DNA from 2 places in the Peribacillus sp. NPDC096448 genome. Region 2 is predicted to be linked to the other one. Evidence: riboswitches for the same ligand, from Rfam matches in the RefSeq annotation. Region 2 holds a riboswitch; the other holds the start of a gene.
What was found. A riboswitch is a leader RNA that binds a small molecule or an ion and turns the genes downstream of it on or off. The one in region 2 is predicted to bind thiamine pyrophosphate.
Positions count from the first base shown of each region.

Region 1 (6,253 bases), on a different contig from region 2:
ACCTATGGCAACCATAGCTTGACTATGTTCCCGCATCCAGCTCAATAATTCGTACACTTCTTCATCACTCGGGAGGGGCTGCTCTGGATGAAAACCAAAGGCAGGCTTAATTCGTGAATCTTTGAGTGAAAGCTGATAATTGTTAATCGAAGAAGCCAAATTCATGGAAACAGTCAGCAAGGATTCCAACTGAACCTTTTCCATGTCATTCAGGATCTGCTTCCGCTTAACAACATCATACTTATCCAAATGGATATGGCTGTCGATGATTCTCAAATGTAATCGCCTCCTACTTAAGTAGTGAAAGTTGGCTTGAGTGCTGCATATAATTCTCTCTTCAAATGAAAAAACTCATCACTAAGAAGCTGTTCTTCTCTTCTTGGCCTTGAAAATGGAACTTTCACTTCTTTGATGACAGCAGCCGGTTTTGCTGATAACACATAAATTCTATCTGATAGGAAAACCGCTTCATCTATGCTGTGAGTAACAAAAAGCACCGACCTCCGATTTTCTTCCCAAACCGACAACAGCCATTTTTGCATTTGCAATCTTGTCAGTTCATCCAAGGCAGAAAAGGGTTCGTCCAGGCACATCAAGTCCTGTGGACTTAAGATACTCCGAATGAATGCGGCCCTTTGCTTCATGCCTCCAGATAATTCATGCGGATATGCTTTCTCGTACTCTTCTAAACCAGCTTTCATCAAAAGGGATTTTGCCTTTTCTTTATCTCTGATCCCAGCAATTTCACTTCCAAGCAAAACATTTTCCAATACCGTTCTCCAAGGTAAAAGGGAAGGCTGCTGAGGCATATAGCTGATATGGCCCTTTAAGCCATTTATCTTTTTACCATCCAGTGAAATGATGCCATGATCAGGCTTCAAAATGCCGCCGATCAAGTGGAACAATGTACTTTTACCGCTGCCCGATGGCCCGAGGATCGTAACAAATTCCCCATCATTCACATGGAAATTCATATTCTCTAATATATTCTGTTTACCATCGAAAGAATAGGAGACGTCTTTAATTTCGAGCTTCATCCTTTTCGCCCTCCTTTCTCTTCCAAGAAACTAAGTATTTCTCCAGGAAGGTGATGATTCCAAAAAAGATCAGGCTCATTCCCATAATGATGAAAATGGCTACAAACACCCGATCTGTCCTGAACGCTGAAGAAGCGAGAGTCATATAAACACCAATCCCCGATTTTGCCCCAAGCCATTCCGAAATAACAGCACCCATTACACTATAAGTGGCCGAAATTTTCAGGCCGGAGAAAATGAACGGGATCGAGTGAGGAAGTTCCAGCTTCCAAAATAACTGGCTTTTTCCCGCTCCCATCATCTTGAAATAATGCTTAAGCTCGTATGGTGTCTGGCGAAAACCGTCCAATGATGCAACCGCAACCGGAAAAAAACATACCAGCGAAATCACGATTAACTTAGGCAGCATGCCAAAGCCAAACCAGATCACCAATAGCGGCGCCAAAACAATGATAGGTATATTTTGTGATAGTATGAGCAGAGGATAAACCGCGTCCTTCACACCTGGAAAAAGGTGCAGAATTGCCGCGATCAATAAGCCGATGCAGCTTCCAATAAAAAAACCCGACAACGCAAGCTCCGTTGTGGATATAAGGTGTCCGTAAAGATTGCGGGACGACTCAATTCCTTCAATAAAAATGGCCGATGGAGCGGGAAGCAGCCATTCTTCGACTTTCAATAAGACTGTCACTGACTCCCATACTATCAGCAACAATAATAAAAGAAAGAAGGGAGCCCCCTTCTTCCAAATTCCCCTTCCGATCATGCCCGATATTTCTCCGTTAACGTATCCATCGTAATCCCGCTTGGCTGATATAATATTTTCACTTGGGAAATGACATTCGGCGATCCTATTTCAATCATTCTTACATTCATTTTTTCTATCACGGCAAAAAGTTCGGAAAGCTCACCCTCCATTGTCGTTTCAAGCGGGTGAACCTCATACTTGACACCTGATTCTTCAATGATCTTGATTGCTTCATCGACCATAGGGATGACATTTTCCCCTTTAGGAATAATTTGTATGCTAATTAATGAGTTGGCCATTGCATTTCCTCCTATTTTGGTAAAAATTCATTGGTAAATGCCTTTTCAGGATCGAAATCACCTTCAAGAAGCTTATTTTCAGTCATCCAATCACTGTAATTCTTCCAAATTTCAAGCTTTTGTTCACCCCATCGCGGAGCATCATCCTGATACTTGTCTGCAAGCCACTCCTGGCTTTTCTTTACTAGTTTTGCATCAAGATCCGGTGCAGACTTAATTAACATGCCTGCTGCATCATCAGGATTCTTAATCGCATACTGGTACCCTTTCGAAGCTGCATGAACGAATGCTTTAACAGTCTCGGGATCTTCTTTTATCATCTTTTCATTTGTAGTCAAAACAGGCGTATAGTAATCAAGCTTATCAGAGTATTCGGTTAAGTAAACCATATTAAGCTTTTCATTTCGCAACTCAGCCTCAATGCCTGTCCAACCATAATAAATCCAGGCAAAATCTATATCCCTTTTAACCGAAGTGAAAAAATCCATGTCTCCTGTATTGACTATGTCCACTTCATTTACATCCGCATTTTCTTTTTTCATGAGTGAATCAATTATGGCCTTTTCAACCGGAGATCCCCAGCCACCATACGTTTTCCCTTCAAAATCCTTGGGAGTTTTAATGTCCTTTGCCTCAGGGGAAGCGAATCCCGAGGTATTATGCTGGATGACAGCAGCTACCGAAACAATCGGCACGCCCTGCACGCGGGCCTGCGTTATGCCCTCCTGGTAGCTCACGCCAAATTCAGATTTCCCTGAAGCGACAAGCTTATCGGCTCCAGCTTCACCTGGCATGATAATTTCCACATCAAGACCTTGATCTTTAAAATAACCTTTTTCCTTGGCTACATACAATCCAGTATGGTTTGTATTCGGTGTCCAATCGAGCACGACCGATACCTTTTTTAATTCTTCATTTTTAGATGCTTCTTCTTTTTCATTAGTTCCGCCTGCTCCGCATCCAGCCAAAAGGAACAACGAAGTTAACAGTGGTAAGAATTTATTCAAGTCATTATCCTCCTACACATCTTATAAGTTCCATATGCCGGAACATAATGGGGCTCCAGGGTCTATTCAAATACTGGATAAAAAAGCAAAAAACGCCCGAAGATGAATTCGGACGTTAACATACAAAACAGAAAATCAGTAATAATATGTTCCCTCCGCTGGCATCATCCAGATCAGGTTCAAAGAGTCAGCATCTAAAGGATGCAATCTCAGCCAGCAGTACTGGCCCCCCTACATTTCTCGCACATATGAACTTTTCTCTCTCATTATATCAATTCATAGGGAAAAAGGAATACTAATTTGCTTCTTATCACTAATTGGAAAGGTATTCCTGGCACTTTAGGATATCTAGCAAAACAGCTTTTCGAACGAAAATCATTGGAAGCAAACTAAGTCTGCCTCTTTTCATTCCAATCATTCTTGGCTGCAACGGTGGCGGACACGTTCCAAATAGTCATTTCTTTGCAAGCATTCATATAATGTGCATTACCTGTAGACATTTTTGTTTACTGGTTTTATTAAACCCTTAATTTCATAAGCAAAAGGTGGATATGATCATGATAAAGATTAATCAAAAATGGTTAGATGTCAGTCAAATCCAACCAGGTACAGCATCTGCTAAATCGCTTGAAACTCTTCAATGCTTGGCGGAAGATTCTAACGTTTTTGAATACCGGAACTTTGGGGATTTCAATTTCGAGATACAGCTGAGGAACCGAGTCATACAGGCAGCTATTGCGTTGGATAAAAGCGGTCCGGAATTTTCCACACTTGAGGAATCTCAATCCAATCAACAATATTGGCACCTTTCAAAGGATGGCACCTTTACCCTTCAGCCAGGGATTCTCCCCCATGCTGCACTCGTTGACATTTTCATGAATGGAAGGCTTTATGCCTTCGAATGCGGGACAGCGATAGTCGTCACTTTTTTAAAGGCGATTTTGGATTTAATCGGCCCTAGGAATTTCGACTATCTTTTTTCAGATCTATTTTTATATGATTGGCGCCCTCCAAGGAATATGGCTCTTATCGTTCACCAAGGACGGGATTATTTACCAGGTGATTGCGTTTACTTCAAAAACCCTGATCACGACGAGGCAACTCCTGAATGGCAAGGTGAAAATGCGATATTATTAGGAAATGGCCTCTTTTATGGCCACGGGATCGGGATTACCACTGCACAGGGAATCATCAATGAATTGAATAGCAATAGAAAGCCGTACGCCACCATATCAGCATTCCTGACAACGCATATCATTTTCCTGGATAGTTCCTTCTATAGACAATTCCAACAAAATTTCCCCCGTGCAAAGCCCGGTAACAGTCCTGCCAGCCTTTCCGATTGTATTGTTTCTGAAATAGGTTCGAAGATATACCTCTCATGACCCTTTAGTTCCCATGCCGTAAAACCACCGGCATAAAAAAATGCTTGGGGAGAGATCTCCCAAGCATTTTTTCTTTTCACGCCCCAATATTCCCTTTGCCTTTGAACCTGCGGGCACTTGCCTGACCCCATTTCGTTATGGATAGTGTATAAACAGCCAAGGCTGACCATATGAACAAAAAGGCTAAAAGATGTGCTTTGGTGAAACTTTCATGATAGACGAATACCCCGATCAATAAAGATAAGGTCGGAGCGATATACTGAAAAATGCCAAGCATCGATAACGGGATCTTCTCCGCCCCTTTTGCAAAATATAAAAGAGGCAATGCCGTGGCAATACCGCCGCCCACCAACAGCAAGCTTGTGCTCCCATCTGTAAAGAATTGCATTTCTGACCGGTTCATCAAGTATATCAGGTAACCCAGGGCCAGGGGCGTTACCATCATCGTTTCGAGCGTCAGCCCGATCGCCGATTCGGCCTTGATCATTTTTTTTGCCAGACCGTATAATCCAAAGGTCATGGCCAAAACAAGAGAGATCCACGGGATCGTGCCGAAATGAATGCCAAGGATCAAGACTCCGATTCCTGCAAGCAGGAATGAAATGATTTGGGCCCCGCTCAATTTTTCTTTTAAGACTATCACTCCCAATAGTACACTGACTAGCGGATTGATATAATATCCAAGGCTCGTGTCGAGGATGCGGCCAGAGTTAACGGCCCATATGAACACTCCCCAATTAGCTGTAACAAGCAGTGAGGCCGTTAGTAATGCCGTAAAGAGTTTCGGATTTCCCATTATGTTTTTGACATAATTAAGAAACGCTTGCCATTTTTTCATGAACATCAATAAAACCAGCATGAACACGAAAGACCATAATACCCTCTGAGCTAAAATTTCTATTGCACCGACTCCCTGAAGGAACTTCCAGTAAATCGGCACAACTCCCCACATCATGTAAGAAAGGGCTGCATAAATCGCCCCTTCTTTTTGTTCATCCACTTTCATAACAAGCCTTCTTTCCATTTACATTCCTTTATCTAATTCCAACTAACAATTTTGTATTTCCATTTCTTTTTTTGCAACTGTTAATTTTTATCATACATGATTTTGTCATCAATGACCGTCATGACCGCCTCAGCTTTCAGGAGATCATCCGGCGCAACAGCAAAGACATCCAGATTAAACACGGTAAAATCGGCATCGTACCCTTTATTGATCACACCGCGGCGTTTTTCCTGCCCGATTGCTGCAGCACTCCCCTTGGTATACAGTGCGAAAGCCTCGTAAACGGAAAGCCTTTCACCCAAGCCATATACAGTACGGTCCTCACTGTTGATTTTCATCCTTGTGACAGCAGCATGAATGCCCAAAATCGGATTTAAGGGTTCAATGGGTGCATCCGATCCCCCCGCACAAATGATGCCCAAATTCAAATAGGTTTTCCAGGCATAGGAGAATTCCAACAGATCGGCAGGAACCTTTTCTTCCACCCACGGAAAATCGGATGGGACGAAACCCGGTTGGATATCAAAGATTACCGGCAGCTTTGCCGCCCGCTCCAACAGCTCCGGCCGGACAATCTGCGCATGGATGAGCCGGTCCCTCTGTCCCTTTTTCGGGGGGAGGGCTTCAATTGCATTCAAGACATATTCAAAAGCGAGATCGCCAATCGCATGGACAGCAATCGGCATTCCGGCAGCCCTTGCTTTTTTCACCCATTCCTGAAGCTCGTTTTCAGTGAATATCGCAACTCCATTCGTATTCTTTTGATCTACA
Region 1 is NZ_JBIWEU010000001.1:27,199-33,451, reverse strand. Features, by position in the region: gene ACIQ0C_RS00150 (TatD family hydrolase) at 1-276, opposite strand, end outside; gene ACIQ0C_RS00145 (ABC transporter ATP-binding protein) at 294-1,037, opposite strand; gene ACIQ0C_RS00140 (ABC transporter permease) at 1,021-1,803, opposite strand; gene ACIQ0C_RS00135 (thiamine-binding protein) at 1,800-2,084, opposite strand; gene ACIQ0C_RS00130 (ABC transporter substrate-binding protein) at 2,096-3,091, opposite strand; TPP riboswitch at 3,225-3,334, opposite strand; gene ACIQ0C_RS00125 (protein-glutamine gamma-glutamyltransferase) at 3,649-4,476, shown strand; gene rarD (EamA family transporter RarD) at 4,553-5,482, opposite strand; gene ACIQ0C_RS00115 (amidohydrolase) at 5,563-6,253, opposite strand, start outside.
Region 1: another riboswitch for thiamine pyrophosphate. It lies ahead of ACIQ0C_RS00130 (ABC transporter substrate-binding protein); the one in region 2 lies ahead of thiC (phosphomethylpyrimidine synthase ThiC).

Region 2 (6,253 bases):
TTTTTGATTTAGATGATACATTACTTTGGGATCAGAAAAGTGTAAAAGAGGCTTTTGTGGCTACATGTCAAGTTGCCAAGGAGAAATATGGTCTGAATGTCGACGAGTTTGAAGAAGCGGTGCGGAAGGAAGCGCGTGACCTTTATTCTTCTTACGATACATATGCATTCACTCAAATGATTGGAATCAACCCATTTGAGGGACTATGGGGGAATTTTCAAGATGACCATGATGAATTCCGGAAGATGGCCGGGATTGTACCGGCTTATCGGAAAGAAGCGTGGACGAGGGGCTTGAAGGCTTTAGGGATCGATGACCCGGAATTTGGGCTTGAACTGGCAGAACGTTTCCCGGCCGAAAGACGCAAAAAGCCATTTATCTATGAAGAAACATTCCGTGTTCTGGATGAATTAAAAGGGAAGTACAAATTGCTATTGCTTACGAACGGATCTCCTGAATTGCAAAATACCAAACTTGAAATTACGCCTGAACTGGTTCCTTATTTCGACCAAATCGTGATTTCAGGCGCATTTGGACGAGGTAAACCGGATGCCTCCATTTTTGAGCATGCTTTGGAAATCATGGAGCTTGATAAGGATGAAGTATTGATGGTCGGCGATAATTTAATGACCGATATCCTTGGAGCATCACGGGTAGGTATAAAGTCGGTTTGGATAAATCGCCATGATAAGGAACGGAATGAAGTGATTCCAACCTATGAAATCACGCATTTAGAGGAGCTTTTCCCTATCCTTGAGAGCCTGAGGGATTAATTGGCGGTCCTCCTCCAAATAACAATTTTAGATAATTGTAGAGAAAATATTAGGTCTTTCAAATTATTTACAGAATGAAAAGGGTGAGCTATAGTTACCCTGTAATCAATTAAATTATTCAGACTAGGGGTGTCCAATAAAAGTTGGGCTGAGAGGGAAGCGCTTAAGCTTCTTAACCCTCAGGACCTGATCTGGTTCATACCAGCGTGGGGAAGTTAGAATCTACTGAACGATGACATTTCAATTGGTCATTTCTGTAGTCATACTAACGTTAGCCGGGTCTTTAAATTTGAGACCTGGCTTTTTCGTGCGAAATGGATTGGATTTTGTCCTTTTTAAATGAACTTAAAAAGGAGAAATGAAATCATGAAGAGTAATTCAGTAAATGACATGAACGTTTCAATTATGTCCAGTTTTGCCGGGAGTAAAAAAGTGTATGTTGAGGGATCTAGACCCGATATTAAAGTACCTATGCGTGAAATTAAGCTAAGTCCGACAACAGGGGCATTCGGCGAAGAGGAGAATCCGCCTTTACGTGTATATGACACAAGCGGCTTCTATACGGATTCAGAATATCCCATTGATATTCATAAAGGCCTTTCCCCGATTAGACGCAGCTGGGTTCTGGAACGGGAAGATGTTGAAGAGTATGAAGGGCGTGAAATAAAGCCCGAAGATAACGGATATAGAAAAGTGGAATCACAATCCAATGCCGAAGTTTTTCCGGGATTGAAAAGAAAACCATTGCGTGCAGTGAAAGGGAAAAACGTAACCCAGCTCCATTATGCCCGCAAAGGTATCATTACTCCAGAAATGGAGTTCATTTCGATCAGGGAAAATGTAGCCCCTGAGTTTGTAAGAGAAGAGGTAGCTAGCGGGCGGGCGATCATTCCGGCAAATATTAACCATCCGGAAAGTGAGCCCATGATCATCGGACGTAATTTTCACGTGAAAATAAATGCGAATATTGGAAACTCAGCTGTTAGTTCATCGATCGAAGCTGAAGTGGAGAAAATGACTTGGGCAACACGATGGGGTGCAGACAACATAATGGATCTTTCCACAGGAAAGAATATTCACACGACGCGGGAATGGATTATTAGGAATTCACCTGTGCCGGTTGGAACGGTTCCGATATATCAAGCATTGGAAAAAGTGAATGGAGTCGCGGAAGATTTAAATTGGGAAGTTTTCCGGGATACATTAATCGAGCAGGCTGAGCAAGGTGTCGATTACTTCACCATACACGCTGGTGTGCTTTTGCGATACATCCCAATGACAGCAAAGCGAGTTACGGGCATTGTTTCCAGGGGAGGCTCCATAATGGCACAATGGTGCTTGGCCCACCACCAAGAAAGTTTTCTCTATACTCACTTTGAAGAGATTTGTGAAATCATGAAGACGTATGATGTCGCATTCTCATTAGGTGACGGTCTCCGTCCTGGGTCCATTGCAGATGCAAACGATGAGGCACAATTTGCCGAATTGGAAACACTTGGGGAGTTGACGAAGATTGCTTGGAAGCACGACGTTCAAGTAATGGTGGAGGGACCCGGTCACGTACCGATGCATTTGATTAAAGAAAATATGGATAAGCAGCTGGAAGTCTGTCAAGAAGCACCATTCTATACCCTGGGACCATTGACGACGGATATAGCTCCTGGATATGACCATATCACTTCTGCGATTGGTGCTGCCATGATTGGATGGTTTGGTACTGCCATGCTTTGCTATGTGACACCGAAAGAGCATTTGGGGCTACCGAATAAAGAGGATGTTCGGGTAGGGGTCATTACTTACAAAATTGCAGCCCACGCAGCTGACCTTGCAAAAGGCCATCCGCAGGCCAGAAAACGGGATGATGCCCTTTCGAAGGCCAGATTCGAATTTCGTTGGAGAGATCAATTCAATCTTTCCCTTGACCCTGAAAGGGCAGTTGAATATCACGATGAAACTCTTCCGGCTGAAGGTGCCAAAACAGCCCATTTCTGTTCAATGTGCGGACCAAAATTCTGCAGTATGAGAATCTCTCAGGATATCCGTGATTTGGCGAAGGAGAAGGGTCTGGGTTTTGAGTCGGTAATCGATGAAGGGCTTAAAGAAAAAGCGAATGAATTTAGGAAAACGGATGGGAAAATCTATCAATGATTCCGAAGGAGAATTCGATGAATCGGGTAATCCAGATAAAAATTGAAATGAAACAGTTGGAAACTCAATTGGAACAGCTGAAAAGGGAGCTGAACACTTTTCGGGAAAATTGTAACCATGAATTTGTGATAAATGATTATAGTCAACAATGTACAAAGTGCCACTTAATCGAAAGTTTGCAATGGTAATGATTCCTTGATCGTCCTTATGGAATAAATCCCTTAATCATGTTGGGCATTCAATCACAAAACATGATTAAGGGGATATTTCATTACTATTTACATACTTGTTTTGCTAATATGAAGAGGAGGAGGGACAAGCCATCCTTTTTCCTTATTCAATCTTAGGAAGTCAGCACCCAATGCAGCTTTATTGGTATGGAATTGCGCAAACATCTGTGCAATATCTTCGCGGATGCATTGACCCATCATTTGGCTGCAAGCAACTAATCCTGCATTAATATCGATTGATACTGAAGCAGAGATTTCAGGATCTTGAAGACGTGCCCCGACGGGAATATCCTCCAAATTAGCTTTAGGCCTTTCAGGTGGTGACGGAGGCAGTCCTACGTTATTTTCTTTTAATAATGATTCAAGTTGGTCATGTTCCTGTTTCCCTTGATTGATCACTTCAACAAGTAATTTATGCAGGTCCTTGTCGCCAGTATGATTAAGCATAGTTTGATGACAGGCAATCAACCCTTTTGTAGTTGTTAGAAATGCCCAGGTACCAAATACCTCTCCATAATGCATAGGCTCATCTTTCGGATTTCCGCTTAAAATTCCCATAACCATCCTCCTTGAAATTCATTAACGCATTTAAGTTACCCTGAATTCATCCAAGCATGCATCATCGTTTATGTTTGGGAAATGTTAGAGGGCTTTTGATGCTTAACCTTTTATTCCTTGTAGCCATTCTTGATAACATTCATCACAAAGCATTTCATTTCTATCCGTGTCAGTAACTTGAAATGTTACGACATGGATTTTTTTTTCTTCCGTGACATCACTACAATAGAAGCATTGATGTGTCATTAGAAATCCTCCCATGTTATAAAGTGTTTATAGTTTAAAGCGCCACGTTTTTTTTTATACAGAAAAAAATGATGTAGCAGCTTTTTGGTCTTCTTGGAAGAGTTTAGATAGAATAATCCGGTTGGGGTTTAACATACTAAACGTGTTCGCATGATTGATAAAACGAGGAGGGAAATACAATGCAAAACCAATATCAACAAGGTCAAGTACACCAGAACATGCAAACGGGTGCCATTCCCCCACAAATGAATCACGGTGGTCACGAAGTATTCGATGTACATGAAGTGTTGTCGGGAGCGATTGGTACTTTAAACACATATACTCTTTTGCGTCAGCATATCCAAGATCAGGAATTACTCGACATTCTGGATCGTCAATATCAGTTCATCCAAGATGAATATAATATTTCATTGGAGTGCTTCCAAACGGGCCAGGATCCTTCCAAACCGACTCAGAGCTACAAAATGAATCAAGGTAACGATTTTATATATGGATTGACACCAACTCAGCCAAAGAAACCTTTGCAATCCGTATCGGAAATTACGGATGAATGCATTTCAGGCTTGATGCTTGGAGCTGTTAAGTCTGCAGCATCCATGAAGGCGATGGCAGCGCTTGAAATAACGAATCCGGTGGTTCGCCGCGTATTTGCAGATTCCGTTCCGAATTGCATTGAAATGGCATATGAGATTTCGATTTATCAAAACAAACATCATTATTACCAAGTTCCGCAGCTTGCACAGCAGGATATGCAACAAATGATGAATTCGTATGCACCCGCACAAGGAAATAACAATAACATGAGTCATTAAAAGCATTTATTAAGAACATAAAGAAGGGATAGGATTAATTCTCCTATCCCTTTTTTATCATTGTTTCATCTGATTGATTTCCTGAATGCATTCCTGTACGAGGGTAACAGCCTGACTCATGGTTGCTCCTCCGCCAAATGCCGCGGTCACACCAATGGCTTCAAGAATTTCTTGTTCGGAACAACCTTGATCAAGACATCCTTTTGTATGATAGATAATACAGTATTCATCTTGTGAATATAGGCTTATTCCTAGTGCGATAAGCTGTTTTTCTTTCTTGGATAATTGACCTTCTTTAAAGCACTCTTCCGTAAACGAATTGAATTTCTCAGCAAGATCTGGCATTTTATGCGTAAAGGCACCGATTCCAGCTTTATAATCACGAAGAGCATTTTCAGTAGAATTGTTAGCTTCATATTCCATTTTTCATTCAGCTCCATCCCAAATTTTTTCATCAAAAATTAGTATGAGCTAAATGTTGGACGATTAAACAGGAGTTAACCGAAGTAATCATGGAACCGCCTTCCTACAAGGCAAGTGATCCCTTGGGCCGGGTGGCTTTGAGCCATTGATAGCAAAGGATGCATATAAGTGCAACGTCAATGGCATCACCGGCATAGTACATTAACATTCCGCCATTTTTCGCTTGTACCTTGGTGACTCCGCTTGGCGGGTGGGCAAAAATATATTTAGAAAGGATATCATGGCCGGCCAGTGAAATTGTAAATACGATAGCTCGAAACATGAAGCTGAACCTGTGGGGCGCAGGGTCCATATAAATCATGGACGCAGTGAATAGATAGCCCGCTATGAACACGTGAAAATGCACTAATGCATGCAGAAGGGCATTCTGATGCATCAACCCGTACAAACCAGTCGTATAAAGTATCCAAAGCCCCCCAATATTAAGCACGGAGGCAGTGATTGGATTGCTCATAATGCGCAGCGGCCAACTTTTCAACACCTTTGAAAGACGTCTTGCTGATTGTACATCAAGTGTGCGCAGTGCAAGCGTAATAGGTGCAGCAAGCACGAGCAGGATGGGTGCAATCATTCCAAGCAGTAAATGACCAACCATATGCGCCGTAAAGTCCATATGTGCGCGATTGGCTATAGGGCCTATAATTGCTGAGGCTGCACAGAGAGTGCCAAGAATCCACAAGAAGGTACGGTATAAGGGCCATTTTTTATAGCGGCGGTTCGAAATTATGACAGCTGCGATATAAATGACTATAACCAGCATGAGTAGAATCAATAAAATCGGTTCAAAACCAGTTCCATTATCATGAATATGTCCATTACTGTGCATTGCTGGCGTCTTCTTTCATTTTAAGTAAGCTGCGCCTTGTTTGAATGACGAGGGCAATGCCGATCAAGATCATGATTGTAGCGGCAATGTTCCAAGTCAAGTCGTATGGGAAAATATCGACATTGTAACGGATTTGATGGAGGCGCATCAGCTTGTGCTGGATGATTCCGTCATATA
Region 2 is NZ_JBIWEU010000030.1:17,163-23,415, forward strand. Features, by position in the region: gene ACIQ0C_RS25770 (HAD family hydrolase) at 1-773, shown strand, start outside; TPP riboswitch at 889-1,003, shown strand; gene thiC (phosphomethylpyrimidine synthase ThiC) at 1,140-2,921, shown strand; gene ACIQ0C_RS25780 (DUF3231 family protein) at 3,200-3,709, opposite strand; gene ACIQ0C_RS25785 (hypothetical protein) at 3,812-3,955, opposite strand; gene ACIQ0C_RS25790 (spore coat protein) at 4,135-4,767, shown strand; gene ACIQ0C_RS25795 (carboxymuconolactone decarboxylase family protein) at 4,825-5,190, opposite strand; gene ACIQ0C_RS25800 (cytochrome c oxidase assembly protein) at 5,294-6,010, opposite strand; gene ACIQ0C_RS25805 (DUF2243 domain-containing protein) at 6,066-6,253, opposite strand, start outside.